4 regions of the Streptomyces sp. NPDC126497 genome follow, and region 3 is predicted to be linked to each of the others. Evidence: riboswitches for the same ligand, from Rfam matches in the RefSeq annotation. Region 3 holds a riboswitch; each other region holds the start of a gene.
The links. Region 3 has a riboswitch for cobalamin ahead of ABTY20_RS02535 (ribonucleoside-diphosphate reductase subunit alpha). Riboswitches for the same ligand answer to the same signal wherever they lie in the genome.
Positions count from the first base shown of each region.

Region 1: another riboswitch for cobalamin. It lies ahead of ABTY20_RS00385 (energy-coupling factor ABC transporter permease); the one in region 3 lies ahead of ABTY20_RS02535 (ribonucleoside-diphosphate reductase subunit alpha).
Region 2: another riboswitch for cobalamin. It lies ahead of ABTY20_RS23950 (SCO2321 family membrane protein); the one in region 3 lies ahead of ABTY20_RS02535 (ribonucleoside-diphosphate reductase subunit alpha).
Region 4: another riboswitch for cobalamin. It lies ahead of ABTY20_RS25985 (ABC transporter substrate-binding protein); the one in region 3 lies ahead of ABTY20_RS02535 (ribonucleoside-diphosphate reductase subunit alpha).

Region 1 covers NZ_JBEORT010000001.1:90,128-97,309, forward strand. Annotated here, with positions in the region: gene ABTY20_RS00370 (energy-coupling factor ABC transporter ATP-binding protein) at 1-705, opposite strand, end outside; gene cbiQ (cobalt ECF transporter T component CbiQ) at 702-1,451, opposite strand; gene ABTY20_RS00380 (energy-coupling factor ABC transporter substrate-binding protein) at 1,458-1,823, opposite strand; gene ABTY20_RS00385 (energy-coupling factor ABC transporter permease) at 1,820-2,539, opposite strand; cobalamin riboswitch at 2,570-2,752, opposite strand; gene ABTY20_RS00390 (PadR family transcriptional regulator) at 2,926-3,264, shown strand; gene ABTY20_RS00395 (HAAS signaling domain-containing protein) at 3,261-4,199, shown strand; gene ABTY20_RS00400 (AMP-binding protein) at 4,261-5,760, opposite strand; gene ABTY20_RS00405 (phosphopantetheine-binding protein) at 5,757-6,056, opposite strand; gene ABTY20_RS00410 (3-oxoacyl-[acyl-carrier-protein] synthase III C-terminal domain-containing protein) at 6,104-7,129, opposite strand; gene ABTY20_RS00415 (MFS transporter) at 7,161-7,182, opposite strand, start outside.
Region 2 covers NZ_JBEORT010000064.1:20,024-27,205, reverse strand. Annotated here, with positions in the region: gene ABTY20_RS23965 (glycosyltransferase family 4 protein) at 1-83, opposite strand, end outside; gene ABTY20_RS23960 (TetR family transcriptional regulator) at 290-973, shown strand; partial or broken gene ABTY20_RS23955 (glycoside hydrolase family 10 protein) at 1,210-2,573, shown strand; cobalamin riboswitch at 2,671-2,809, shown strand; gene ABTY20_RS23950 (SCO2321 family membrane protein) at 2,918-4,147, shown strand; gene ABTY20_RS23945 (SCO2322 family protein) at 4,144-4,782, shown strand; gene ABTY20_RS23940 (energy-coupling factor transporter transmembrane component T) at 4,775-6,031, shown strand; gene ABTY20_RS23935 (ABC transporter ATP-binding protein) at 6,028-7,182, shown strand, end outside.
Region 3 covers NZ_JBEORT010000003.1:32,401-39,582, reverse strand. Annotated here, with positions in the region: gene ABTY20_RS02550 (DUF3311 domain-containing protein) at 57-323, shown strand; gene mctP (monocarboxylate uptake permease MctP) at 320-1,948, shown strand; gene ABTY20_RS02540 (GNAT family N-acetyltransferase) at 2,027-2,533, shown strand; cobalamin riboswitch at 2,546-2,710, shown strand; gene ABTY20_RS02535 (ribonucleoside-diphosphate reductase subunit alpha) at 2,875-5,196, shown strand; gene ABTY20_RS02530 (ribonucleotide-diphosphate reductase subunit beta) at 5,196-6,203, shown strand; gene ABTY20_RS02525 (hypothetical protein) at 6,228-6,452, opposite strand; gene ABTY20_RS02520 (helix-turn-helix domain-containing protein) at 6,546-7,182, shown strand, end outside.
Region 4 covers NZ_JBEORT010000076.1:971-8,152, forward strand. Annotated here, with positions in the region: gene ABTY20_RS25970 (heavy metal translocating P-type ATPase) at 1-937, opposite strand, end outside; gene ABTY20_RS25975 (ArsR/SmtB family transcription factor) at 1,072-1,515, shown strand; gene ABTY20_RS25980 (ferric reductase-like transmembrane domain-containing protein) at 1,992-2,972, opposite strand; cobalamin riboswitch at 3,160-3,337, shown strand; gene ABTY20_RS25985 (ABC transporter substrate-binding protein) at 3,426-4,391, shown strand; gene ABTY20_RS25990 (FecCD family ABC transporter permease) at 4,388-5,503, shown strand; gene ABTY20_RS25995 (ABC transporter ATP-binding protein) at 5,500-6,285, shown strand; gene ABTY20_RS26000 (tyrosinase family protein) at 6,631-7,182, opposite strand, start outside.

The DNA.
Region 1 (7,182 bases), on a different contig from region 3:
CAGGAGGTCGGTACGGGCCAGCAGTTCGGCGACGGGGCCGGTGCTCACCCCCGCCGGGGTGAGCAGGGCCGCGTCGTCGGCCCAGCGCAGGGCCAGGTCCACGTCGTGGGTGGCCATGACGACCGTGGTGCCGCCGGCGCGCAGCCGGTCGAGGGCGGCGAGCAGGCGTTCCTGGCCGTCGGGGTCGAGTCCCGCCGTCGGCTCGTCGAGGATCAGGACGCGCGGCCGCATGGCGACCGCGCCCGCGATGGCCGTCCGCTTGCGCTGCCCGTAGGACAGCAGGTGCGTGGGACGGTCGGCGAGGGCGGTGATGTCCAGCGCGGCCAGCGCCTCCGCCACCCGGGCGCGCACCTCCGCGTCGGACAGGCCGAGGTTCAGCGGGCCGAAGGAGACGTCCTGCCCGACGGACGCCGCGAACAACTGGTCGTCGGGGTCCTGCACCACCAGCTGCACGGTGGTGCGCAGCGCCGTCAGGCCCTTGCGGTCGTAGCGGACCGGCCGCCCCCCGACGGTCAGCTCGCCGCCCGCCGGACGCAGTCCACCGCTCAGCAGCCGCATCAGCGTCGTCTTGCCGCTGCCGTTGCGTCCCAGCAGGGCCAGCGCGCGCCCCTCGCGCACCTCGAAGTCCAGGCCGTCGAGCACGGGCGGGCCGTCCTCGTACGCGAACGACGCGCCCCGCAGGGCCACCAGGGCGGACTCGCTCACGACAGGGGACCTTCCAGGACGAGGGTGAGGGCGGCCAGCGCCGCCAGGAGCGCCACGCTCAGCGCCGTGAACCGGACGGAGACCCGGGCCTCGGGCACCAGCACGCGCAGGGTGCCGTCGTAGCCGCGCCCGGCGAGCCCGGTCTGCAGCCGCGCCGCCCGGTCGAAGGACCGGACGAACGCGGTCGCGCCGAGCCCGCCCAGCGAACGCCAGGCCGCCGCCCGGGTGGTGTGCCCGAGCCGGGCCGCCTGCGCGTCCCGGACGCGGCGCACCGAGTCCAGCAGCAGGAAGCTCATCCGGTACGTCACCAGCGCCACGTCCACGAGCGGGGCCGGCACCCCGGCCCGCACCAGGCGCGGCAGCAGGTCGGACATCGGTGTGGTGAAGGCGAACAGCAGCACGCCCAGCGAGGCCGCGGAGGTGCGCAGCAGCACCTCCCCGGCGCGCAGCGGCCCGTCCCCGGCCCAGGACACGAATCCGCCCGGCCCGCCCACCCGCACCAGCAGCGTCAGCGCCCCGGTGACGCAGAAGCCCAGCGGCACCCGGTACGCCCGCCACAGCCGCCGGGCGGGCACCCCGGCCGGGCCGAGCAGCACCACGAGCGCCGTCACCAGCACCAGGGCCGCGCCCGGCCACGGTGGCAGCGAGATCGCCAGCACGGTGAGGCCGAGCCCCAGCACGGCCTTGTCCACGGGATGACGGCGGCGCCAGCGGCTGCTGTGCGCCGCCGCGTCGATCGGCAGCACGCGCCGTCAGGCCCGTCGTCCGGGAGCGGCGTCCGGGTCCGCGCCGGCCTCGGCCCGCAGCCGCTCCAGCGCCCGTGCCTCGCCCTGCCGCCGCCCGCGCCGCACCCCGAAGTAGTACGCGAGGACGCCCGCGCCGAGCGCCGCCTGGAGGGCGAACAGCGCCGACTCGATCTCGCCGGACGGCGGTTCGTACAGGGGTGAGAACCAGGGCTCGTAGTCCGGGTCGATCTCGGTGATCGCGGTCTCCGCCTCGGCGTCCGCGCCGGTGAACGGCTCCTCCTTGTGGTCCCCGAGCCCGAACGCCAGCGGGATCACGGCGAGCGCGGCCACCAGCACCAGCAGCAGCGTGTTGATCTTCGCGTTGCGGCTCATCGGGCCACCGTCCCCGCCGAGTCGGACGACTTCGCCGTCTTCCGCCCGGCCCCCGACGTCACCAGCACCCCGAGCCGCGTCAGCTCCCCCTTGCTCGACTGCGTCAGCATGCGCATCACCAGCACCGTCAGCAGCCCCTCGCTCACCGCGAGCGGGATCTGCGTCACGGCGAAGATGGAGCCGAACTTGCCCAGCGCGCCCGGGAATCCGCTGCCCGGGTCGGGGAAGGCGAGCGCCAGCTGCACGCTCGTCACGCAGTACGTCGACAGGTCGGCGGCGAACGCGCCGGAGAACACCGCCACCATCAGCGGCACGTCGTACCGGCGCAGCAGCCGGTAGACGCCGTACCCGGCCCAGGGGCCGACGACCGCCATCGAGAAGACGTTGGCGCCCAGGGTGGTCAGCCCGCCGTGGGCGAGCAACAGCGCCTGGAACAGCAGGGTGATGGTGCCCAGCACCGCCATGACCGGCGGCCGGAACAGGATCGCGCCCAGGCCCGTGCCGGTGGGGTGGGAGCAACTCCCGGTGACCGACGGCAGTTTCAGCGCGGACAGCACGAACGTGAACGCTCCCGAGGCACCGAGGAGAAGGGTGCTCTCGGGATGCTCCCTGACGTCACGGATGAGCGACCGGGCTCCGTGGACGACGAAGGGCGCCGACGCGACGCCCCAGGCGACCGCGTGCGCCGGAGGCAGGAAACCCTCGGCAATGTGCATGGCTCAGCAGACCCTCTCCAGCACCTCGTGGATGGTTGACGCGCCTTGGCCGGTCTCCTGGCTGACGGGTACCACCGCCCGTGCTCCGCCTTCCCGGGTTCCGAAGAACCCAGTGGCTGTCCGTGAGGACCGGAGCCGGACTTCCCGATCACAGTGGCGAGGGCCGCACCGGTATCGCACCGATTTCCCGTCACCAAGGCGTGGTGACAGTAGTGCCCGTTCCGGTCCGGTGACAAGCGGACACCGGGGGCGCGCGGACGGTGGGACGTGCGCCGGATCCGTGCGGTCCCCCTGCCGCGCGGCGTCCGGGGCGTCCCGAGGGGGCGGAGCATCCACCGTGTCAGGGGGGGTGACATTAGTGTGCGACGCACACTATCGTGTGGGTCGTGTCCGTAGAAGAACTGACCCTGAGCCAGGCGCAGGAACTGCGCCGCGGGACGGTGGTGCTCGCCTGTCTGGCGCTGCTCCGGAAACCGCAGTACGGCTATGCGCTCCTGGAGACGCTCGGCGACGCGGGGGTCACCGTCGACGGAAACACGCTGTACCCGCTGCTGCGGCGCCTGGAGAAACAGGGGTTGCTGACGAGCGAGTGGAACACCGACGAGTCCCGGCCGCGCAAGTTCTACCGTGTCAGCCCCGACGGATCCCGGGTCCGGGAGGGCCTGGTGCGTGAATGGCAGGACCTCGTCGCTTCGATCTCACGACTCACCAAGGAGAACGAATGAGTACGGGGGTGCTCACCGAGCGCTACGTCCACGAGGTCGTCCGACGGCTTCCGGCGGACCAGCGTGACGACGTGGCCCGAGAGCTCCGCGCCACCATCGCCGACACCATCGACGGCCGGGGCGGCGACGACCACCGGGCGGCCGAGCGGGAGGTGCTCAGCGAGCTGGGGGACCCGGTGCGGTACGCGGCCCGGTGCACCGAACGGCCGCTGGTCCTGATCGGTCCGGACCTGTATCCCGCCTACGTACGCGCGCTGGTCACCCTGGTGGCCGGCGTGCTGCCGGCCCTCTCCCTCGGGCTCGCCCTGCTGGAGGTGGCCGACGGCGGCGGTCCCGGCGCGGCCCTGCGCGTCGGCGCCGGCACGCTGATGGGAGTCGGCGCCCAGCTGGTCGCCGCGATCACGGTGGTGTTCGGCGTGACCGAGCGGATCCGGTACCGCCGTGGCGTCACCGGCGACCGCTGGACGCCGGACGAACTGCCCGACGTCCCGCGGCGCGACCGGGGCGGTGTCGCGGCGTCGGCCGCCGTGGCGTGGGACGTGCTGCTGTTCGCGCTGATCGTCTGGCAGCACACCGCCGAGCCCTACCGGGCGGACGACGGGCGGCACCTGGAGGTACTGGACCCGGACCTGTGGTCGGGCTGGCTGTGGCCGGTTCTGGCCGGTCTGGCCGGTCTCGCGGTGGTCGGGGCCGCACGGGTGGCCGGGCAGGGCTGGACCGTCCGGCTGGCCGGCTGGTACGCGCTCGCCCATGCGGTGTTCACGCTGCCGCTGGCCTGGGTGCTGTACCGGCAGGAGCTGTTCAACCCCGACTTCCTCGCCGACGCCAGGACCCTCTGGGAGTCCCAGGAATCGGTCTACGGCGGAGCGGCGGTCATCGTGCTCGCCATCGGCGTCACCTCGGTGGCCAAGGCCTTCCGCACGGCGCTCCGCTGACCGCGGGGAACGACACGCGGGGGCTGCCCGGCCACGGCCGGACAGCCCCCGCGTGCCCGCGTCACGCCGTGCTCAGCGAGTCCCGGATCCGGGTGCGGTCGACCTTCCCCGTCGACGTCCTCGGCAACGGCCGGGACACCATCTCGAACACGCTCGGCACGGCCGCCCGCACCGTCCGCTCCGCACAGTACCGACGCAGCGCCAGGACCCCCACGGAGCCGGGCTCGACCGGCCGCACGGTCGCGTGCAGACGGTGGCCGGCGACCGGGTCCGGGAGTGCGACGACGGCCGCTTCGGCGACCGCCGGGTGCTCCAGCAGGATGCTCTCGACGTGCTGGGTGCTGACCTGGGTGCCGCGCACCTTGACCATGTGGTCGGTCCGCCCCAGCACGCTCAGCGAGCCGTCCTCGTGCCGCCGGACGACGTCACCGCTGCGGTAGTACACCACCCCGGGCACGCCGTCGTGGTGCGGGGCGAACTTCCGGCTGTCGGGCACATTGACGTAACCCGTCGTCTGGAACGGGGTGCTGACGAGCAGCTCCCCCCGGCCGGGGCCGGTCAGGGCGCGCCCGTCGTCGCCGGTGATCAGCCAGTGCACGCCGGGCAGCGGGCGGCCGATCGGCAGCGGACCGGCGACCGGTCCGCTGCGGTCCACCTCGTGGAGGAAGCTGTTGTTCGTCTCGGTGCAGCCGTAGTTGTTGAACCAGCGGGCGTACGGGAACACCGGAGGCAGGCCCGCCAGCACCCGGGCCGGCATCGCCTCGCCCGCGAAGACCAGGTGCTCGGGGGTGGTCAGCGGGCCCGCCTCGGCGGCGGCCCGGGTGAGCAGCTCGAACAGCAGGGGAACGCCCTGGATCAGCGTCACGCGGTGGTCGGCGACCAGGCCGTGCAGGTAGCGCGCCGAGGTGCCCCGCTCCGGGTCGGCCAGCACCACCGTCCCGCCGTGCGCGAGGGTGCTCCACACGTCCAGCAGGCACAGGTCGAAGTTGAGCGGCGCGTAGTTGAGGACCGTGCTGCCCGGCCCGAGGGGGAAGGCGTCCGCCGCCCACGCGGTGAACCGGGCCACCGCCCCCTGTGACAGCGGCACGATCTTCGGCAGGCCCGTCGAACCGGACGTGGTCAGCAGGAAGCCGGTGTCGTCCTCGGCGACCTCGGCGGGCGGGCGCGGTTCCCCGGCGCCGCCCGGAGCGGCGGCGGACGGGTCCACCACCACGTCCACCAGAGGATCGTCGGCCAGGCCGAGGACCACCGTGCACCCGGCCTGCCCGTACAGCTCCTCGAGCGGCAGGTCGGGCAGTTCGTGGGAGGGCAGCAGGAAGCCGCGGCCCGCCATCAGACAGCCCAGGACGAGGGCCACCGCCTCCGGCGACTTCCGCATCCGCAGGCCCACCGGGCGGCCGGGGTGCGGTGCGGCGGCCTCCACCCGGGTGCGGGCACGGCAGGCCATGGCGTGCAGCTCGCCGTACGAGGTCGTCCGGCCCTCCCAGACGAGTGCGGGGGCGGACGGCCGCTCGGCGGCCCGGGCGGTGAACGCCGCGGCGAGGGGCGCAGGGGCACTCATGAGCGTTCCCTCCCGGCCGCCGCCCGCCCGGCCGTGGCCCGGATGGCGCGCACGGTGCGGAAGTTGCGTCCGACGAGCTCCTCGTCGGGCAGGTCGACGCCGTGCTCGTCCGCCAGCCAGGCCGCGATGTGCAGGACCGCGAGGCTGTCGATCACCGCGGTGGCGAGCAGGTCGTACTCCGGGTCCAGGTCGGCGGTGTCGAGACCGGGCAGGAAGCGCTCGACGACGAAGCCGGCGATGTCCGCCTCGGAGGGGGCGGGAGGCGTCACCGGCGCGGAGGGGGGATCGGCGGCCATGTTTCGGTACGTCCTTTCGCGGGTGCTGACGTGCGGGGAGCGCCGTCTCACACTTCGACGAGCGTGCAGAACCAGTGCATCCCGGGGGACGCGACGCCCGTGAGGGCCACCAGGTCCCCGAGGGCCAGTTCGCCGGCCTCGATGTGCCGCCACAGGCAGACCAGTTGGTCGGCGCAGCCCATGTGGCCCAGGGAGCGGGCCAGTTCGGCGTTGGTGCGGGCGAGGGGGATGCCGACGGTGTCGGCCACCGCCCGGAACGCCTGCTGGTTGTCGTTGAGGTGGATCAGCCGGGCCAGTTCGGACCGGTTCCGTCCCGCGCGTGCCAGGGCCTCGTCGACGACGTCCGCGAGCCGCGCCGTGGTCTCCTTCAGGAACGCCTGGAAGCGCTCCGGGTCCCGGTCGAAATGCCGGTAGACGGAGGCCATCGGGCTGACGTCCTTCAGCCCGCTCCCCGGCGGCGGCAGCGGCACGGCCGCCCCGCCGTACTCGATGCGGAACAGGTCCGCGTACTCGGGACGGGTGAACTGTGCCGAGGACAGCCGGCGCAGCCGCGGATGCCCGCGGCGGACGACGGCGGCGACGGCTCCGTCGCTGGCGACGCAGCCGTTGAAGTCCATCCGGTTGCCGTGCGCCTCGCTCATCACGTTGACCAGGACCACCAGCGCGGTCTCGGCGGCGGAGAGGGCCATCGCGCCGGCGGCGTGGTCCAGTGCGGGCGACCACGCCGCGCACGCCTGCGTGAACAGCGTGGTGGGCGTGCCGTGCGCGCCCAGGGACCGGGCCACGGCCGCCGAGGGGTCCCAGCCCAGGTAGTCCGGCACGTCGGAGTTGCCGACGACGATCAGGTCGAGGTCGGCGGCGGTGACGTCGGCGTTCTCCAGGGCCTCCCGCGCGGCCTCGGCGGCCAGGTCGACGGCGGTGACGCCGGGCGCGGCGCGGTGGTAGGTGCGGTAGCCGAGGGCCGTGACCGCCTCGGGATCGGGAACGTAGTCGGCCGCCGTCGCCGACACGTCGCGTCGCTCGCCGAAGGCCATGCCCATGGCGACGATGCCCAACTCCGCTGACGTGCCCATGTGTACTTCCTTCCCAGTCGGCCGGGGTGGATCAGCCCGCCCCGTCCTCCGAC
Region 2 (7,182 bases), on a different contig from region 3:
GTGAGGAGTGCGATGCGGAGCGGTCGCAAGCCGTCGGATGCGGGACCCCGCGAGGGCCCGGCCTGACTGGCCTCAGCGGTCACCCTGGGCCCCCTTCTCCCTGCACTGTCCCGCGACAGTACGCCGGGACGCTAATCTAGAACAAGTTTCAGAGTTGATCGTTCGGAGGATCCGAATCTACCGGCAGGTAGGGACACTGTGAGCAGTGGATCAGGTGATTCACGCCACGACGGACGGCGTGCCATGCTGTCCGATCATCCACCCTCACCGACTGTCACGGACGGGACCCATGCCTACCGAAGCCAACAGGGACGAGGCGGCCGGGGCAGCCACGGCGGGCAAGGCGGCCACCGGGGCCGGGACCGCGCGCTCCGGCGGCTCCTCGCCGCTCACCGAGCGCCAGGAGGCGCGCCGGCGCCGCATCCTGCGGGCGTGCGCGCAGCTGGCCGGCCGGGGCGGCTTCGACGCGGTGCAGATGCGTGAGGTCGCGGAGTCCTCGCAGGTGGCGCTCGGCACGCTGTACCGCTACTTCCCGTCCAAGGTCCATCTGCTGGTCGCCACCATGCAGGACCAGCTGGAGACCCTGCACGGCACGCTGCGGAGGAGGCCGCCGTCCGGCGAGACCCCGGCCGAGCGGGTCGCGGAGACCCTGATGCGGGCGTTCCGCGCGCTCCAGCGGGAGCCGCACCTGGCCGACGCGATGGTGCGGGCCCTGACGTTCGCGGACCGCAGCGCGAGCCCGGAGGTCGACCAGGTCTCCCGGCAGACCACGGCGATCATCCTGGACGCCATGGAGCTCACCGATCCCACGCCCGGGCAGCTCTCGGCCGTCCGGGTCATCGAGCACACCTGGCACTCGGCCCTGATCACCTGGCTCTCGGGGCGCGCCTCCATCGCCCAGGTCGGGATCGACATAGAGACGGCGTGCCGCCTGGTGGACCTGACGGCGCCGCAGCCCACGGACACCCCCTGACGAAACTTTCGAATCCTTTCCGTCCGCGCCGACGGCATCCCCCTCACCGGCATCCCGCCCTCCTTGCCGAGTCCCCCTCCTGGTCCCTTCCTACGCGGACGGTTGACCGCCCCCCACGGCGTCCGTATCGTCGCCGCAGAAATTCGGAGCCGAGTCCGAAACTTTCGGTCCACCGCACGGCAGCAATCCCGCCCATCCGCAGCACGGGACCCCACCGGAGAAGGGATGACATGGGCATGATCGAAAAGCGAACGGGAGCGGGAGCCGGAGGCGACGGCCCCGCACGACGCGGCCGGCCGCGCGCCGCCCTCGGCGCCACCACCGCCCTGCTCACCGCCACCGCGCTCGCCGCGCTCCCCCAGACCACCGCCCACGCCGCCGACACCCTGGGCGCGGCGGCGGCCGAGAAGGGCCGCTACTTCGGCGCCGCCGTGGCCGCGAACCGCCTCGGCGAGGCGCCGTACACCGCCACCCTCGACCGCGAGTTCAACTCGGTGACGCCCGAGAACGAGATGAAGTGGGACGCCGTCGAACCGCGCCGCGGCACCTTCCTCTTCAGCCGCGCCGACCAGATCGTGGACCACGCCCGGAGCAAGGGCATGAAGGTCCGCGGACACACCCTGGTCTGGCACTCGCAGCTGCCGAGCTGGGTCTCCGGACTCGGCGCGAGCCAGCTCCGGTCGGCCATGAACAACCACATCACGCAGGTCATGACCCACTACAAGGGCGAGATCCACTCCTGGGACGTGGTCAACGAGGCGTTCCAGGACGGCGACAGCGGCGCCCGGCGCAACTCGCCCTTCCAGAGCAAGCTCGGCAACGGCTTCATCGAGGAGGCCTTCCGCACGGCCCGCGCGGCCGACCCGGACGCCAAGCTCTGCTACAACGACTACAACACCGACGGCGTCAACGCGAAGAGCGACGCCGTCTACGCCATGGTCAAGGACTTCACGTCCCGCGGCGTGCCGATCGACTGCGTCGGCTTCCAGTCCCACTTCAACCCCAACTCCCCGGTCCCCTCCGACTACCGGGCCAACCTGCAGCGCTTCGCCGACCTCGGCGTCGACGTGCAGATCACCGAACTGGACATCGTGGGCTCGGGCCAGGCCCAGGCCACCGACTACGGCGACGTCACGAAGGCCTGCCTCGCGGTGACGCGCTGCACCGGCATCACGGTGTGGGGCATCCCGGACAAGTACGCGGGGTGGCCGAGCGGCACTCCCCTGCTGTTCGACAACAACTACGGCAAGAAGCCCGCGTACGACGCCGTGCTGAGCGCCCTCGGCGGCGGCCCGGACGCGCCTGCGCCGCCACCTGCACCACGGCGGAGCAGTGGAGCGGCGGCTGCAACGGCAAGGTGACGACCACGGCCGGCAGCGCGCCGATCACCGCCTGGAGCGTGGACGTCACCATGACCGCCCCGCAGAAGGTCCTCTCCGTCTGGAACGGCTCACCCGCCTGGGACGGCGGCGGCACCGTCATGACGGTGTGCTCCGGCCGGAACGGCTCCCTCGCGGCCGGGGCCTCCACCAGCTTCGGCTTCACCGTGAACGGCGGCGCCGCACCCCCGCCGCAGGTCGGCGCCCGCACGGCCTCCTGACCCGCCCCGTCCCGCCCGCCCCCGCACCCCGCTCCGGGGCGCGGGGGCGGTGCGCGTTCCACGTGACCTCACTCACCGAAGCCGCCCCCGGCCTCTTCCCTACGGGCGGGTAGAGTGTCGGCGTCGTCATCACACCGTACGGGGGGAAGCCGGTGCAATTCCGGCGCTGACCCGCAACCGTGAACCGTCCGCAGGGACGGTGAGCCGGACTGCCCCGCACGGTTCGTGACCGGCTCACGTGCCCGGCAGCCCGCCGGCGCACGGGCACCGTCGAGGTATGCGGAGCCGAGCCACCGGGGTGTCCCGCGCCGCCCGGCTCCCCGCAGGGAAGGCACCCGCCGATCATGAACGTCCGCAGCAGCGCGGCGGCCCTGGCCGCCGTCGCCGTGATCGGCGCCGCCACTCCGGCCGCCGCCGACACCACCCCCTCCCCGTCGCCGTCCCGGGCGCTCCCCTCCGCCCTGTACGGCGACGGCGACCCGCAGTACGACGGCGTCTGGCGCCAGTCGCTCGCCCTGCTCGCCCAGCACACGGCCGGCGTCGAGCCGGCGAAGGCGGCCGTCGACTGGCTCACCGGACAGCAGTGCGCCGACGGCTCCTTCGCCCCGTACCGCGCCGACACCGCGAAGGCGTGCGACGCGAAGACGACGGTCGACACCAACCAGACCGCCGCCGCCGTCCAGGCCCTCGCCGCGCTCGGCGGCCACGACGACGTCACGAAGAAGGCCGTCGGCTGGCTGAAGTCCGCGCAGAACGAGGACGGCGGCTGGGGCTACACCGCGGGCGGCGCCAGCGACACCAACTCCACCTCCGTCGTCATCGGCGCGCTCGCCGCCGCCGGCGAGGAGCCGGCCGAGGTGAAGAAGGACGGCAAGTCCCCCCACGACGCCCTGCTGGGGCTGGCGCTGCCCTGCGAGGGCGACGGCGCGGGAGCGTTCGCCTTCCAGCCGGACAAGAAGGGCGGGCTGGTCGCCAACGCGGACGCGACGGCGGCGGGCGTGCTCGGCTCGCTCGGCGCGGGCCTGGTCGTCGAGCCCGGCGGGGGCGAGGCGGCGGAGGACGCCGCCTGCGAGGAGGCCGACACCCCGCAGCGGGCCGCCGCCAACGGTGCCGCCCACCTCGCGGACGCCCTCGCGAGGACCGGCCACCTCACCTCCGCCCTCGCCGGCGCCGAGGACCAGCCCGACTACGGCAACACCGCCGACGCGGTGGTCGCGCTCGCCGCCCAGGGCGCCGACGAGCAGGCGAAGAAGTCCCTGGCCTGGCTGGAGAAGAACGCCGCCGGCTGGGCGGAGCAGAGCGGCCCCGCCGCCTACGCCCAGCTCATCTTCGCGGCCCACGCGACCGGCGCCGACCCGCGCGACTTCGGCGGCACGGACCTGGTGGAGCGGCTGGGCGCGACCGGCCCGGCCGCCCAGGAGAAGACGACCGGGGCGAAGAGCGAGGACGGGGACGACGTGAAGGAGGAGCAGGGCTCCGGCTTCGGCGTCTGGTGGTTCGTCGGCGTCTGCCTGGTCGCCGGCATCGGCATCGGCTTCCTGATCAGCGGCCGCGCGAAGCGGCAGCAGCCGTGATCCGCCGGGCCGCCGTCCTGCTCCTGGCGGCGCTCCTGCCCCTGCTGGCGGGCGCGGGCCAGGCGCAGGCCACCGGCTACCGCTACTGGTCCTTCTGGGAGCAGGACGGCACGGCGTGGACGTACGCCACCCAGGGTCCGTCCCTCGCCCGGCCCGCCGACGGCGACGTCCACGGCTTCCGCTTCTCCGTCAGCGAGGACTCCGCCGACGCGGCGGAGCCGCGCGGCACCGCCGACTTCGACACCATCTGCGCGAAGACCCCGGCGGCCGACGGCGAGAAGCGCGTGGCCCTGGTCGTCGACTTCGGCACCTCCGCCGACGCCCCGTCCGGCGAGACCCCGCCGGCCGGGCGCACGGCCTGCGCCCGGGTCCCCGAGGACGCCACCACCGCCGAGGCCCTGGCCTCGGTCGCGAAGCCGCTCCGCTACGACGCCAACGCCCTGCTGTGCGCGATAGCGGGCTACCCGGAGAAGGGCTGCGGCGAGCAGGTCTCCACGGACGAGGACCCCGCGCCCGCGGAGGAGAAGACCGGGTCGGACGACTCGGACGGCCCGTCGGTCGGCCTGGCCGCCGGAATCGCCGTGGTCGCCCTCCTCGCGGCGGCAGCGATCCGGCAGGCCCGCCGCCGTGCGTAACGCGCCCGACCGCGGGCACGACCACCCGCACGACCGCGGACGGTCGTGCCGCCGGGCCGAGGGGGCTCCCCCCGCTCGAGCGAGGTCGAGAGGGGGGGAGGGCGGGCGCGTCGGCACCCCGGAAGCGCCGGCGAGCGCCCCCGCCCCCGCCCGGCACACGCACCGCACCCCGCTCCACCCCGGCGCCTGGTGGCTCTGGGCCCTGGCCCTCGGCACCGCGGCCACCCGCACCACCAACCCCCTCCTCCTCGCCCTCCTCCTCACCGTCTCCGCCTACGTCGTGGCGGCCCGCCGCCCCCACGCCCCCTGGTCCCGCTCCTACGGCGCCTTCGTCAAGCTCGCCCTCGCCGTCCTCCTCGTCCGCCTCGCCTTCGCCGTGCTCCTCGGCTCCCCCATCCCCGGCACGCACGTGCTCGTGCGCCTCCCCGAAGTCCCCCTCCCCCACTGGGCCCAGGGCATCCGCCTGGGCGGCGAGGTCACCGCCGAGGCCCTCACCTTCGCCTTCTACGACGCCCTCCGCCTCGCCACCCTGCTCGTCTGCGTGGGCGCCGCCAACGCCCTCGCCAACCCCTCCCGCCTGCTCAAGTCCCTCCCCGGCGCCCTGTACGAACTCGGCGTGGCCGTCGTCGTGGCCCTCACCTTCGCTCCCCACCTGATCGCCGACGTCCAGCGCCTGCGCGCCGCCCGCCGGCTGCGGGGCCGGCCCGACAAGGGCGTCCGCGGCCTGCTCCAGGTCGGGCTCCCGGTCCTGGAGGGCGCGCTGGAGCGCTCGGTCGCCCTCGCCGCCGCGATGGACGCCCGCGGATACGGCCGTACCGCCCGGGTGCCCGCCGCCGTCCGCCGGACCACCGCCGCCCTCACCCTCGGCGGCCTGCTCGGCGTCTGCGCCGGAACGTACGGACTGCTCACCGCCGAGGGCGGCGCCCACGGCCTGCCCGTCCTCCTCGCCGGCCTGGCCGCCGCCCTCGCGGGCCTGTGGCTCGGCGGCCGGCGCACCCTGCGCACCCGCTACCGCCCCGACCCCTGGGACGTGCGGGCCTGGCTGGTCACGGCGTCCGGAGCCGCCGTGGCCGCCCTGCTGGCCCTCGCCGCCTCCCGCGACCCCGCGGCCCTGCACCCCGGTGTGGTCCCGCTCGTCGCGCCCACGCTCCCCCTGTGGCCCGCGGCCGCCGTGCTGCTCGGCCTGCTCCCCGCCTTCGTCACCCCCGCCCCCGAGCCCACGCACACCCGCAAGGAGCCGACGACGTGATCCGCTTCGAGAACGTGTCGGTGACCTACGACGGCGTGCCGGAACCCGCCGTCCGGGACGTCGACTTCGAGGTCCCCGAGGGCGAACTGGTGCTCCTGGTCGGCCCGTCCGGCGTCGGCAAGTCGACGGTGCTGGGCGCGGTGAGCGGCCTGGTCCCGCACTTCACGGGCGGCACCCTGCGCGGCAGGGTCACGGTCGCCGGCCGTGACACCCGCACCCACAGGCCGCGCGAGCTCGCCGACGTGGTGGGCACGGTGGGCCAGGACCCGCTCTCCCACTTCGTGACGGACACGGTGGAGGACGAACTCGCCTACGGCATGGAGTCGCTGGGCCTACCCCCGGCCGTGATGCGCCGCCGGGTCGAGGAGACCCTGGACCTGCTCGGCCTCGCCGACCTCCGCGACCGCCCCCTCGCCACCCTCTCCGGCGGCCAGCGGCAGCGGGTCGCCATCGGCTCGGTCCTCACCCCCCACCCCCGGGTCCTGGTCCTCGACGAACCGACGTCCGCACTGGACCCGGCCGCGGCCGAGGAGGTCCTGGCCGTCCTCCAGCGCCTGGTCCACGACCTGGGCACCACGGTCCTGATGGCCGAGCACCGCCTGGAACGCGTCGTCCAGTACGCCGACCGGGTGGCCCTGCTCCCGGGCCCCGGCGAGCGCCCGTGGCTCGGCACCCCGTCGGAGGTGATGGCGGTCTCCCCCGTCCACCCCCCGGTGGTCGGCCTGGGCCGCCTGGCCGGCTGGTCCCCGCTCCCCCTGACGGTCCGCGACGCCCGCCGCAGGGCGGGCGCGCTGCGCGACCGGCTGGCCGACCGGCGGCCGGAGCGGGTGGACCCCGCGCCCACGCCGCCGCCCGTCCCCTCCCGGAGCCCGTTCAGGCGCACGAAGCGGAACGGCGCCCCCGCCCCCGCCCTGGTGGCCGAGGTCCGTTCCCTCGCCGTGCGCCGCGACCGCGTCCAGGCGCTGCGCCACGTCGACCTGGCGGTCGCCCCCGGTGAGACGATCGCCCTCATGGGCCGCAACGGCGCGGGGAAGTCGACGCTGCTCGGCGCGCTGGTGGGCCTGGTCGCCCCGTCCTCGGGCTCGGTCCGCGCCGGCGACGCGGTCCCCCACCGCACCCGCCCCCGCGACCTGGTCCGCCGCGTCGGCCTG
Region 3 (7,182 bases):
ATCTACATTTCCTGCGCATGACCGCCGGTGATCAGTGAGGGGACGGGAGCCGTCTGATGTCACAAGCCCCAGAAACCGGCGGAGGGCCGGTGGTGACGCCCGCGCGCGTCGTCATCGCCCTCTGCCTCGTCGCACCTTTCGTGGCCATGCTGTGGGTCGGGTCCTACGCGAAGACCGACCCGGTGTTCATCGGCATCCCGTTCTTCTACTGGTACCAGATGCTGTGGGTGCTGATCTCGACCGCCCTGACGATGGTCGCGTACAAGCTCTGGCAGCGTGACCAGCGCGCCCGCTCGGCCGCGAAGGGCGGTGCGGCGCGGTGAACGACGGTGTGAACGGCGTGGCGCTCGCCGTCTTCGTCTTCTTCTTCCTGCTGGTCACGGCGATGGGCTTCATGGCCTCGCGCTGGCGCAGGGCCGAGAACGAGCACAGCCTCGACGAGTGGGGCCTGGGCGGGCGGTCCTTCGGGACCTGGGTGACCTGGTTCCTGCTCGGCGGCGACCTGTACACCGCGTACACCTTCGTGGCCGTGCCGGCGGCGATCTACGCGGCGGGCGCGGCCGGCTTCTTCGCGGTGCCGTACACGATCCTGGTGTACCCGCTGATCTTCACCTTCCTGCCCCGGCTGTGGTCGGTGTCGCACCGGCACGGCTATGTGACGACGTCCGACTTCGTGCGCGGCCGGTTCGGCTCCAAGGGGCTGTCGCTGGCCGTCGCGGTCACCGGCATCCTGGCGACGATGCCGTACATCGCGCTCCAGCTGGTCGGCATCCAGGCCGTGCTGGACGTGATGGGCGTCGGCGGCGGCGAGGACACCAACTGGTTCGTCAAGGACCTGCCGCTGCTGATCGCCTTCGGCGTGCTGGCGGCGTACACGTACTCGTCGGGCCTGCGGGCGCCCGCGCTGATCGCGTTCGTCAAGGACACGCTGATCTACGTCGTCATCGCGGTGGCGATCATCTACATCCCGATCAAACTGGGCGGCTTCGACGAGATCTTCGCCAAGGCGGGCGAGGCGTACGGCCAGACCAACCCGGCCACGGGCGCACCGCGCGGTGCGACGGTGCCGGGCGAGGCGGGCCAGTGGACGTACGCCACGCTGGCGCTGGGCTCGGCGCTCGCGCTGTTCATGTACCCGCACTCGATCACGGCCACGCTGTCCTCGCGCAGCCGTGAGGTGATCCGCCGCAACACCACGATCCTGCCGCTGTACTCCCTGATGCTGGGCCTGCTGGCGCTGCTCGGCTTCATGGCGATCGCGGCCGGGGTCAAGGTCAGCAACGGCCAGCTGGCGATCCCCCAGCTCTTCGAGAACATGTTCCCGGACTGGTTCGCGGGCGTGGCCTTCGCAGCCATCGGCATCGGCGCGCTGGTGCCGGCGGCGATCATGTCGATCGCGGCGGCGAACCTCTTCACCCGCAACATCTACAAGGACTTCATCAAGCCGGACGCGACGCCGAAGCAGGAGACCCAGGTCTCCAAGATCGTGTCCCTGCTGGTGAAGGTGGGCGCCCTCGCCTTCGTCCTGACCATGGACAAGACGGTCGCGATCAACTTCCAGCTGCTGGGCGGCATCTGGATCCTGCAGACCTTCCCGGCGCTGGTGGGCGGTCTGTTCACCCGCTGGTTCCACCGCTGGGCGCTGATCGGCGGCTGGGCGGTCGGCATGGTCTACGGCACGGTCGCCGCGTACGGGGTGGCCTCGCCGACGCAGAAGCACTTCGGCGGGTCGTCGAAGGAGATCCCGGGCATCGGCGAGATCGGCTACATCGGTCTCACCGCGTTCGTGCTCAACGTCCTGGTCACGGTCGTCCTGACCTTCGTCCTTCGGGCCCTCAAGGCACCCGAGGGCATCGACCAGACCAAGCCGGAGGACTACACGGCGGACGCGGGCGACCCCGGTGTCCAGGTGGAGCTCCCGCCGGCCACGGCGGGCAGCAGCCACTGACGCCGTGGCCGCACCGGAGGACGGGCCGCCGGAGGAATCCGGCGGCCCGTCGTCGTACCCGTCCGGCACACTCCCCCCATGGACATCGTCATCCGGCCGGTGGAACCCGGCGAGCACGAGGAACTCGGTGAGATCACCGCGCAGGCCTATCTGCTGGACGGGCTGCTCGACTTCGGGGAGGACGACGCGTACCTCGGTGAGCTCGGGAACGTGGCGAAGCGGGCGGCCACCGCCGAGGTGCTGGTCGCCGTGGAGAACGGGGCGCTGCTCGGCGGGGTGACCTTCGTGCCGGGCCCCGGTCCGATGGCCGACCTGGCGGGGCCGGGCGAGGCGGAGATCCGGATGCTCGCGGTCGCCCGCACGGGACGGGGCAGGGGCGCCGGGGAGGCCCTGGTGCGTGCCTGTGTCGACCGGGCACGGGCCACCGAGGGCTGCGTACGGATCGTGCTGTCGACCCAGCGCACCATGTACTCCGCCCACCGCGTCTACGAGCGGCTGGGGTTCACCCGCACCCCGGAGCGCGACTGGAACCCGCTGCCGGAGCTGGACGACATCATGCTCCTCACCTATGAGTTGACGCTCTGAAACCAACGCGACACAAGATATGGGGTTGTCGGCGACGCCTGGCACAAGATGTATGCTCGTGCTCGCTGTCGCCGCAGGGGAATCCGGTGTGAATCCGGAACTGTCCCGCAACGGTGTACCCATGCCCGCGTGCGCGTGGGCGTCAGTCCGAGGACCTGCCGACAGTGCGCCCGGCCGTCCGGTCCGGGTGCCTGGACGTCCGGGCCTCGCGGAATGGGCCGGCGGACGCGACGCCCGTGTGCGTTCGTGTACTGCCCCCTGCGCTCTTCGAGGCCCCCGTGCCGAGCGAGGGAGAGCCCCACGTGACCATCGCGCCAGCCGATCCGGCCTCAGCGAGCGACATGACCGAGGAGAGCGGCGGCCCCGGTGCCGCGCTGCTGCGGACCCTGACCGAGCTGACCGCCGACCTGCCCGACGCCGACCCCGGCCGGGTCGCCGCCGCCGCGCTGCGCGGCCGGTCCGCGGCGGCCGACGAGGCGGAGCTGCGGGAACTCGCCACCGAGGCGGCGGCCGGGCTCATCTCGGAGGACCCGGCCTACTCCCGGCTCGCCGCGCGGCTGCTGACCATCGGCATCCGCGCCGAGGCCGCCTCGCAGGGCGTCACCTCGTTCACCGGCTCCGTCGCGACCGGGCACCGCGAGGGGCTGATCGCCGACCGGACCGCCGGATTCGTCCGGCTGCACGCCGCCCGCCTGGACGCGCTGGTCGACCCCCGGGCCGACGACCGCTTCGGCTACTTCGGCCTGCGCACCCTGTACAGCCGCTACCTGCTGCGGCACCCGCTCACCCGCAAGGTCGTCGAGACGCCCCAGCACTTCCTGCTGCGGGTGGCCTGCGGCCTCGCCGAGGACGACAGCACCCGCGCGGTGGACGAGGTCGCCGCGCTGTACGGGCTGATGAGCCGGCTGGACTACCTGCCCTCCTCCCCCACGCTGTTCAACTCCGGCACCCGGCACCCGCAGATGTCCTCCTGCTACCTGCTGGACTCCCCCAGGGACGAGCTGGACTCGATCTACGACCGCTACCACCAGGTCGCCCGCCTCTCCAAGCACGCCGGCGGCATCGGCCTGTCCTACTCCCGCGTCCGCGCCCGGGGGTCGCTGATCCGCGGCACCAACGGGCACTCCAACGGCATCGTCCCGTTCCTCAAGACGCTGGACGCCTCGGTCGCCGCCGTGAACCAGGGCGGCAGGCGCAAGGGGGCGGCGGCGGTCTACCTGGAGACCTGGCACTCCGACGTCGAGGAGTTCCTGGAGCTGCGCGACAACACCGGTGAGGACGCCCGTCGCACGCACAACCTGAACCTCGCGCACTGGGTGCCGGACGAGTTCATGCGCCGGGTGGACGCCGACGGGCCGTGGTCGCTGTTCTCCCCGGCGGACGTGCCCGAACTGGTCGACCTGTGGGGCGAGGAGTTCGACGCGGCCTACCGGGCCGCCGAGGCGAGGGGCCTGGCGAGGAAGACCCTCCCGGCCCGTGAGCTGTACGGCCGCATGATGCGCACCCTCGCACAGACCGGCAACGGCTGGATGACCTTCAAGGACGCCGCCAACCGCACGGCGAACCAGACCGCCGAGCCGGGCCACGTCATCCACTCCTCCAACCTCTGCACGGAGATCCTGGAGGTCACCGACGACGGGGAGACGGCGGTCTGCAACCTGGGGTCGGTCAACCTCGGCGCCTTCGTGGCGGACGGGGACGTCGACTGGGAACGCCTGGACGAGACCGTGCGCACGGCCGTGACGTTCCTGGACCGGGTCGTCGACATCAACTTCTACCCGACCGAACAGGCGGGCCGTTCCAACGCCCGCTGGCGCCCCGTCGGTCTCGGCGCCATGGGCCTGCAGGACGTCTTCTTCAAGCTGCGGCTGCCCTTCGACTCCCCGGAGGCGAAGGCGCTGTCCACGCGGATCGCCGAACGGATCATGCTCGCCGCGTACGAGACCTCCGCCGGCCTCGCCGAGCGCAGCGGCCCGCTCCCGGCCTGGGAGAAGACCCGTACCGCCCGGGGCGTGCTGCACCCCGACCACTACGACGCCGAGCTCACCTGGCCGGAGCGCTGGGCGGCGCTGCGGACGCGGATCGCGGCCACCGGGATGCGCAACTCGCTGCTGCTGGCGATCGCGCCCACCGCCACCATCGCCTCGATCGCGGGCGTGTACGAGTGCATCGAGCCGCAGGTGTCCAACCTGTTCAAGCGCGAGACGCTGTCCGGGGAGTTCCTCCAGGTCAATTCGTACCTGGTGGACGACCTGAAGCGGCTCGGGGTGTGGGACGCGCGCACCCGTGAGGCGCTGCGCGAGGCGGGCGGCTCGGTGCAGGACTTCGCGTGGATCCCCGAGGAGGTGCGCCGGCTGTACCGCACGGCGTGGGAGATCCCGCAGCGCGGTCTGATCGACATGGCCGCCGCCCGCACCCCGTTCCTGGACCAGGCGCAGTCGCTCAACCTGTTCCTGGAGACGCCGACCATCGGCAAGCTCTCCTCGATGTACGTCTACGCCTGGAAGCAGGGCCTGAAGACCACGTACTACCTGCGCTCCCGCCCGGCCACCCGGATCGCCCGTGCGGCGGCCCGGACCACCGTCCCCGTTCAGCAGGCGGCCGACCCCGAGGCCGTCGCCTGCTCCCTGGAAAACCCCGAGTCCTGCGAGGCCTGCCAGTGATGACGACGAAGAACCTGCTCGACCCCGGCTTCGAGCTGACCCTCCGCCCCATGCGCTACCCCGACTTCTACGAGCGCTACCGGGACGCCATCAAGAACACCTGGCACGTGGAGGAGGTCGACCTCCACTCGGACGTGGCCGACCTCGCGAAGCTCAGCCCCGAGGAGCAGCACCTGATCGGCCGGCTGGTCGCGTTCTTCGCGACGGGCGACTCGATCGTGGCGAACAACCTGGTGCTGACCCTGTACAAGCACATCAACTCCCCCGAGGCGCGGCTGTACCTGTCGCGGCAGCTCTTCGAGGAGGCGGTGCACGTCCAGTTCTACCTGACCCTGCTGGACACCTATCTGCCCGACCCCGACGACCGGGCGGCGGCCTTCGCGGCCGTGGAGAACATCCCGTCCATCCGGGAGAAGGCCGAGTTCTGCTTCAGGTGGATGGACTCGGTGGAGGAGATCGACCGGCTGGAGACGCGGGCCGACCGCCGCCGCTTCCTGCTGAACCTGATCTGCTTCGCCGCGTGCATCGAGGGCCTGTTCTTCTACGGGGCCTTCGCCTACGTCTACTGGTTCCGCGGCCGGGGTCTGCTGCACGGACTGGCCACCGGCACCAACTGGGTGTTCCGCGACGAGACGATGCACATGTCCTTCGCCTTCGACGTGGTCGACACCGTGCGCAAGGAGGAGCCGGAGCTCTTCGACGAGCAGCTGGGACAGCAGGTCACCGACATGCTGCGCGAGGCGGTCGAGGCGGAGCTGCAGTTCGCGCGCGACCTGTGCGGGGACGGGCTGCCGGGCATGAACACCGAGTCGATGCGGCAGTACCTGGAGTGCGTCGCCGACCAGCGGCTGGTGCGGCTGGGCTTCGCGCCGGTGTACGGCTCGGAGAACCCGTTCTCCTTCATGGAGCTCCAGGGCGTCCAGGAGCTGACGAACTTCTTCGAGCGACGCCCGTCCGCGTACCAGGTCGCCGTGGAGGGCACGGTCGACCTGGACGAGGACTTCTAGGACGTCGCGCGCCCCGGTGCCGTCTCACACCGTCCTCGTGGTGCGAGGTGGGACGGCGCCCCGTGCCGGGCGGGCCGCGGACGGCCGGGAGCGGCGCCCGGCGGCGGCACGCCCGGCCTCGGCCCGCTCGATCTGCCGGTCGATCCGGCGGTCGTGCGCGATGCCGATCACGGCGGGGAGGATCATGAGGACGAACAGGCCGAGAACGGCCACCATCGAGACCAGTGCTTCCGTCTGTGTCGTATCCATGGACACCACTGTCCCGCCCGATACTCCTTACCGACAGTGGCAGGACTGTCGTACACCCTCGATTTACTGCCAAGAACGCGGCACACTGGAGCCATGCTCCGGAATGTGGCCGCCGTCCTCCTCGACGGTGTGAACCCCTTCGAACTCGGCGTGGTCTGCGAGGTCTTCGGCGTCGACCGCAGCGACGACGGGCTGCCGGTCTACGACTTCGCCGTCGCCTCGGCCGACGGTCCCGTGGTGCGCACCAACACGGGCTTCTCCCTCCAGGTCGAGCACGGTCTGGAGCGTCTGGAGACGGCCGACCTCATCGCCGTGCCCGCCGGCGCCTCCTACGTCTCCCGGGAGTTCCCGCCCGAGCTGCTGGACGCCCTGCGCCGGGGCGTGGACCGGGGCGCGCGGGTGCTGAGCGTCTGCTCCGGGGTGTTCGTGCTCGCCGCCGCCGGACTCCTCGACGGCCGGCGGGCCGCCGCCCACTGGAAGCACGCGGAGGACCTGACCGAACGGCACCCCCATCTGACGGTCGAGCCGGACGTGCTCTACGTCGACGAGGACCCGGTGTTCACCTCCGCGGGGACCGCCGCCGGCATCGACGCCTGTCTGCATCTGGTGCGCAAGGAGCAGGGGCCGGAGGTGGCCAACAGGATCGCCCGGCGCATGGTGGTGCCCCCGCACCGCGACGGCGGGCAGGCCCAGTACATCGAGCGCCCGCTGCCGCGGTCCGGGGGCGACA
Region 4 (7,182 bases), on a different contig from region 3:
ACAGCAGGGGCGGCATCGTCGCCAGGACGACCGCGCACGGTGAGGCCACGATCATGAACGTCATCGCCCGCAGCAACGCATCGGTGAGGTCCGCGCCGAAGACCAGCGGGACGAGGAACACGGCCGGCGTCGCCACCACCATGCCCAGCGAGTAGCGCTGTTCGACCTTCTCGATGAACAACTGGGTCGGCGCCTTGGTCTCGGAGGCCTCCTCCACCATCCGCACGATCCGGGCGACCACCGTGTCGGAGGCGTCACGCTCCACACGGACGCGCAAGGCGCCGGTGCCGTTGAGGGTGCCCGCGAAGACCTCGTCGCCCTGCTCCTTGGCGACGGGCAACGGCTCACCCGTGATGGTCGCCTGGTCGACGTCGCTCGTCCCGTCGAGCACCCGGCCGTCGGCACCGATGCGCTCGCCGGGCCGTACGAGGACGGTGTCGCCGACGGACAGCTCCTCCACGGCGACGGTCACCTCGCTGCCGTCGGCGTCGACGCGGGTGGCCGTGGCCGGTGCCAGGTCGAGCAGACCGCGCACCGAGTCGGCGGTTCGTGCCGTGGCCAGCGCCTCCAGCGCACCGGACGTGGCGAAGATGACGATGAGCAGCGCGCCGTCCCTCACCTGCCCGATCGACGCCGCCCCGAGAGCGGCGACGACCATCAGCAGGTCGACATCGAGCGTCTTCTCCCGCAGAGCCCGCAGACCCGCCCACCCCGGCTCCCAACCGCCGGCCGCATACGTCACCGCGTACAGCGGCCCCCACGCCCACGCCGGAGCACCAGCCAGCTGCAGCAGCAGCGCGAGCAGGAAGAAGACGGTGGCTGCGGCGGCCCAGCGCGCCTCGGGCAGGGCGAGGACACGGGTACGGCGCCGGGGCGCGCCGCCGTCGCGCGCAGGCGCGGCCCGGCCGGCCGGGGCTGGAGTGACGGTGGAGGTCATCGGAGCGGAACTCCTTCACGACGGCATGACGGGACAGCGGCCGGCCGGAAGGTCGGCACCGCTCCCTCCACCGTACAGGATCACATGAAGAGCAATTCATACGTTCATGGATCCCTCTCCGTAGGATGGCGACCATGGGCCATGGAGCTGACGCCGAAACCACCGCCACCGCGCGCGAGCGCCTCGAGACCGTGGGCGCCGCCGACGTGGCTGCCACACTCCAGGCTCTGGCCACGCCCTCCCGGCTGCGGATCCTGGCCCGTCTCCAGGAGGGCGCGTGCGCGGCGACCGAACTCGCCGACGCCGTCGGCATGGAACAGTCCGCCTGCTCCCATCAGTTGCGTCTGCTGCGCAACCTCGGTCTGGTCACCGGCGAGCGCCGGGGCCGCTCGGTGATCTACGCGCTCCACGACAACCACGTCGCCGAACTGCTGGAGCAGGCCCTCTACCACGTCGAGCACCTGCGCCTCGGCCTGCGCGACACCCCGGCCGCCGTGGCCGGGGCCCGCTCCGTGCCGGACGGGCGGCAGTCCGGCAACGCCGCCACGGCTGCCTCCTCGGGGCGCGGGCCGGCGTAGTACGGGTCGACCAGGATCCCGGCCACCGACGGCCACGAGCCCACCGGTGGCCGCCCGCCCGAAAGACGGCGCCGAGCGGATCCGGTAGCTGGTGGGGGTCGGCCGCACTCGCGGGACCACCGCGTCGGCGGGCTCGGGCACCCGCCGCGGACGCCCCCGCGACGCGGGGGCGGGGGAACCGGTCCGGCCGGGGCGAGGATCTCACGGGCGGCACACCGTTCGAGGCGTCGGATGATCTCACCGGCCGTCGCCCGCACCGTCCGTGACGAGCCGTCCCGCTCCCGGCCCCCGGCTCGCCGGGCCGGGCGCACGCGTCCCGGCCCGGCGCGCGGCACAGCCCGAAGCGGATGTGCCTCATCGCGGGGCTCGGCGGCGTACGTCACCGGCCGGTCCGCGGTCACCGCGCTTCGAACCCTTCGGCGCGCGGTGGCAAAGGCAGCAGCTCCGGCGGCGGAACGCGAGGTCGACGCCGGCCGTCAGTCCGTCTCCTGGGCGTGGGGGGCGGTCGCGGGCGGGTGGGCCGGGCGGTCCCGTCCGCCGTCGCGGCCCGACACCACCACGGCGACCAGCCCGACGACGACGGCTGCGACGGCGACCCGTCCCGCCGCCCGCACCCACCATCCCGGCCGGGCCGCGCCCCCGCCGGGCGGACCCAGCCGCTCGGCCCGCCGGGCCGGCCTCAGCAGGCGCAGCAACAGCAGGACCGCGACCGGCAGTTGCAGCAGCCACAGCACGGTGCGCGGCCACTCCCCGTACCAGACGTTGGTTCCGTACAGCAGCGTGTGCCACACGCTCAGCACGTACACGACGATCACGAAACGGTGCAGTCGCCGCCAGGTGTTCGCTCCGATGCGGTGCCGGACGTAGAACAGCAGCCCCAGTGGGACCGCCAGGTACAGGGCGCCCTGGCCGATCGGGATGGCGACCCTGCCGGTTCCGGAGTCGTACCAGCCCGGCACGAAGGTGTCCGCGAAGGCCACCCACAACCGCTCCGCCCACGCCACCTGCGTCTCGTAGCGCACGAGTTCCGCCGCGAACATCAGCGCGTGCGCGGACATCAGCGCCATCGTCGTCAGACTCGTGGTGCGGTGCCAGCGCTCCAGCACCTGCCGGGAGACCGGCAGCCGGGCGGGACGCGGCCCCGACAGCAGCAGACCGAGCATGACCGTGCCCCACGCCCACAACAGCCCCGACCACCCGAACGCCTGACTGAGCAGGTACATCCAGTAGGTGCCGGGATCGTCCATGAACGGCATGACCGCGACGGTGTCCGACGCGCCCGACTCCATGCGCGCCCACAGGAAGGCGAACACGAGCACCGTGACCACCACCGCCGCGGTGGCGTCGGGCAGGGCGGACCGCAGGTCGCCGCGGAGCGCGACGCGGTCACCGGGAGGCCGCCGCCGTCCGGGAGGGGCTACCGCCCCGTCCTCCTCCGGCCTCGCGTCTGACGTCATCGGGGGCCTCCCGGGCGCGGGCCACCGCAGCAGCGGTGCGCATGTGGCGTGAGGTGACAAGTCTGACCGAGGAGGTGGTGATCCTCCGAGGCGGTATCCGGCCAGACTGGCCGCGTACGCCGTCGAGCGTGCCTCCGGCGCGTTGCGTGCGGCCGGGGCCGCCCGCGCTTTTGCCGTCGACCCGGGGAAACGTAGGATCACCTGGTCATCGCCGCGACGGGAGACAGGAAGCCGGTGCGAATCCGGCACGGTCCCGCCACTGTGACCGGGGAGCGCCCCTCCGACATGCCACTGCGCTGCGCGCGGGAAGGCGGAGGGAACGTCGATCCGGGAGTCAGGACACTGGTCCGTCGCGGGCCCGTCCCGAGGAGCGCGGACTCCAGGAGGCTTCACGTGTCCCAGCTGTCCACCCCTGCCCGCACGCGCGGGTTCCTTCGTGCCGCGGCGGCCGCCATGGCGCTGTCGTCGGTGCTGCTGACCACCGGCTGCGGCGGGTCCGGCGGGAGCGGCGGGGAGGCGGGGGCCACCGCCGCCGTCCCCGCGGGCTTCCCGGTCACCGTCGACAACTGCGGCGTGAGGACGACGTACGAGAAGCCGCCGTCACGGGCGGTCACCGTCCACCAGCACCCGGCGGAACTCATGCTCGCCCTCGGCCTGAAGGACCGCATGGTCGGCACGGCCTTCCCCGACTCCGCCGTCCTGCCCGAGCTGAGGAAGGACTACGCGGCCATCCCCGAACTGGCGAAGAGGGAGCCGTCGTTCGAGAAGATCCTGGACGCCGGACCCGACTTCGTCTACGGCGGCTACGGCAGTGCCTTCGCCGAGAACGAGGGCCGCTCCCGCAAGGCGTTCGCCGACGCCGGCATCGACACCCACCTCAACCGCGAGTACTGCGGCGAGAAGCGGGTGACGATGCAGGACACCTACGACGAGATCCGCACCATCGGCAGGATCTTCGGTGTCCCGGACCGGGCCGACGAGCTGGTCGCGGACCTCGAGGACCGCGTCGGCAAGGCCGCCGCCGAGGTCGAGGGCGAGCCCGAGGTGTCCGTCTTCGTCTACGACAGCGGCGACAGGAGCGCCTTCACCGCGGGCGGCAAGAGCCTGGGCACCGAGCTGATCCGGCTGGCCGGCGGCGAGAACGTCTTCGCCGACCTCGACGACGTCTTCGGCGACGTCTCCTGGGAGCAGGTCGTCGAGCGCGGGCCCGAGGTCATCGCCGTCTACGACTACGCCGGCGCCGGAAGCGTCGAGGAGAAGAAGAGGTTCCTGCTCTCCCAGCCCGCGCTCGCCGACGTGCCCGCCGTCAGGAACGAGCGGTTCGTCGTCCTGCCGCTGACCGCCACCCTGGTCGGCGTCCGCTCGGCCCACGCGGTCGAGGACCTGGCCCGCGGGCTGCACCCCGAGAGCTTCCGGTGACCCGGGACGCCCCCGCCACGCCCACCGGACGGACGGTCCGACGGCGGAAGGCCGAGGAGGCGGGAGCGGGCCGCACGCGGTTGGCCGTCACGCTGCTCGTGCTCGCCGCCCTGCTCGCGGTCTCCGCCACGGCGGGTCTGGCGATCGGCTCCGTCCGGGTGCCGCCCGGCCAGGTGTGGGGCATCGTGGCGCACGCGCTGGGCGCCGACTGGCAGCAGCCGGACTGGTCGCGGGCCCGGGAGACCATCGTGGTGGACGTGCGGGCGCCGCGGGTGCTGCTCGGCGCGGTCACCGGCGCCGGCCTGGCGGTGATCGGCACCGCGCTGCAGGCCCTGGTGCGCAACCCGCTCGCCGAGCCCTACCTGCTCGGCGTCTCCTCCGGCGCGTCGCTCGGCGCCGTCTCGGTGATCGTGTTCGGGTTCACCCTCTTCGGGCCGCTCTCCCTGTCGGTGACCGCCTTCGCGGGCGCCCTGGGCGCGCTCCTGCTCGTGTACGCCACCGCCCGCACCGGCGGACGCATCACCTCGGCGCGGCTGGTGCTGTCCGGGGTGGCGGTCGCGGCGGTGCTCACCGCGGTCCTCGACCTGCTGCTGCTCACCACCGACCGGGGCAACGAGGCCCGCGCGGTCCTCGCCTGGACCCTCGGCGGCCTCGGCGGCGTCAACTGGGGCACGCTGTGGCTGCCGGGCACGGCCCTGCTGCTCGGCGTCGGCGCCCTCATGGCGCAGGCCCGCAACCTGAACCTGCTGCTGGCCGGCGAGGAGGCGGCCACCACGATGGGGCTGGACGTGGCCCGGTTCCGCGCCCGGCTGTTCGTGCTGCTCTCCCTCCTCACGGGCGTGCTGGTCGCGGCGGCCGGACCGATCGGCTTCGTCGGCCTGATGACGCCCCACATCGTGCGCCTGTTCGTCGGCGGCGACCACCGCCGGGTCCTGCCGACGGCGGCACTCGGCGGAGCGGTCTTCCTCGTCTGGGCCGACATCGCCGCACGGACGGTCGCCGCACCGACGGAGATACCCGTCGGCGTCCTCACGGCCCTGTGCGGCGGGCCGTTCTTCCTGTGGCTGATGCGCCGGGACGCCCGGCGCGGCACCGACCGAGGAGTGGCATGACCGCGACCGAACTGAGCGTCGACGGCGTCACGCTCACCGCCGGAGCCCGCCACCTGGTGCGCGACGTCTCCCTGACCGCCCGCCCGGGCGAGACCATCGGGCTCGTCGGTCCCAACGGCAGCGGGAAGTCCAGCCTCCTGCGCACCGTCTACCGCGTCCTGCGCCCCGACACCGGCCGGGTCCGGGTCGACGGAGACGACGTCTGGGCGCTGCCGGTGCGGCGACTGGCCCGCACCGTGGCGGCGGTGGTCCAGGACTCGGCGGCCGACTTCGACCTCGCCGTCCGCGAGGTCGTCGCCATGGGCCGCACCCCGCACAAACGGTTCCTCGCCGGTGACACCCCCGAGGACGCCGGCCTCATCGACTCCGCGCTCCTCGCGGTCGACGCCGTCCACCTGGCCGACCGCCCCTTCGACCGGCTCTCCGGCGGCGAGCGCCGGCGCGTCCTCATCGCGCGGGCCCTCGCCCAGCAGCCCACCCTCCTCGTCCTCGACGAACCCACCAACCACCTCGACATCCGGCACCAGCTGTCCGTGCTCGGCACCCTGCGCCGCCTGCCCGCCACCGTGCTGCTCGCCCTGCACGACCTCAACCTGGCCGCCTCCTACTGCGACCGCCTCTACGTCCTGCACGACGGTGCGGTCACCGCCTCCGGTCCACCCGCCGAGGTCCTCACCCCGCGGCTCCTGGCCGAGGTCTACGGAGTGGCGGCGGAAGTCGCCGTCCATCCGCGCACGGGCGCCCCGCAGGTGACGTTCCTCCCCGAAGAGCCACCCGGCTGAAGGGCCCGCCCGGTGCCCCCGTGCCCGTCCGCGTCGTCCGGGACGGAAAGGGGAGCGCGGGGGGCGTCGACCGCGGCCCCGGTGCCGACCCGGTGGATGTCCAGGGCGACGAGGAGGACGGCCGCGCCGGCCACGTCGCCGGGTGTGCCGGTGCGGCCCCGCGGGTGAGTGCCTCCGCCTTCGAGGGCGTCACCACCGGCGGGAAGAGGTCGTCGACGACCTCTTCCCGATCCACTCCGACCGCACCGGTGGAAGTCGTCCACCGGCCCGGGCCGGCCGGGGAGGCTCCGGCGGGTACCGGTTCCGGCCAGGTCCGCTGCGGCCGTTCCGGCCCGCGGGCCCCGGTCAGGTGGTGCTCAGGGAGATGCTGCCGATGCGGGGACGCGAGCCGGGCGGTGGCGTCGACACGGCCGCGAGAGCACCGGCCGGCTCCCCGGCGTCGGGCGGCGGCGGGCCGAGCGGAGCCGGTGTCACCACGACCGGCGGAACGCCCTCGCCGTCCCACGCGCCCAGCCGGCGCAGCTCGGTGAGGTGCTCGGTGATGTCGAACGTGAAGGTGAGTCCTCCACCACCGTGGGAGTGGGGATGGGCGCCGACCGCGCCGAAGAAGTGGACGTGGCCGATGAAGTACGGCCCCTCCGGGTCGAGGTCCTCCTCGTGGTCGGGGCGGGCGCCGACGAAGACGCGGTAGTTCGTCTGGGGCGGCGCGTCGGCGCGTACGTCGTCCATGGTGAGGACGGCGCGGTTCGGCGTCTGCGGCGAGGCGGCCTCCGGCAGGGCCCCGGCGCGGGCACCGGGCCCGGGAGTCAGCGGGACGGCGAGGGCGTCCGGTCCCAGGTCGGTCGGGCCCGAGGTGGCCGCCACCTGCTGCGGCGGGGGGTCGACGCCGGCCGCCGG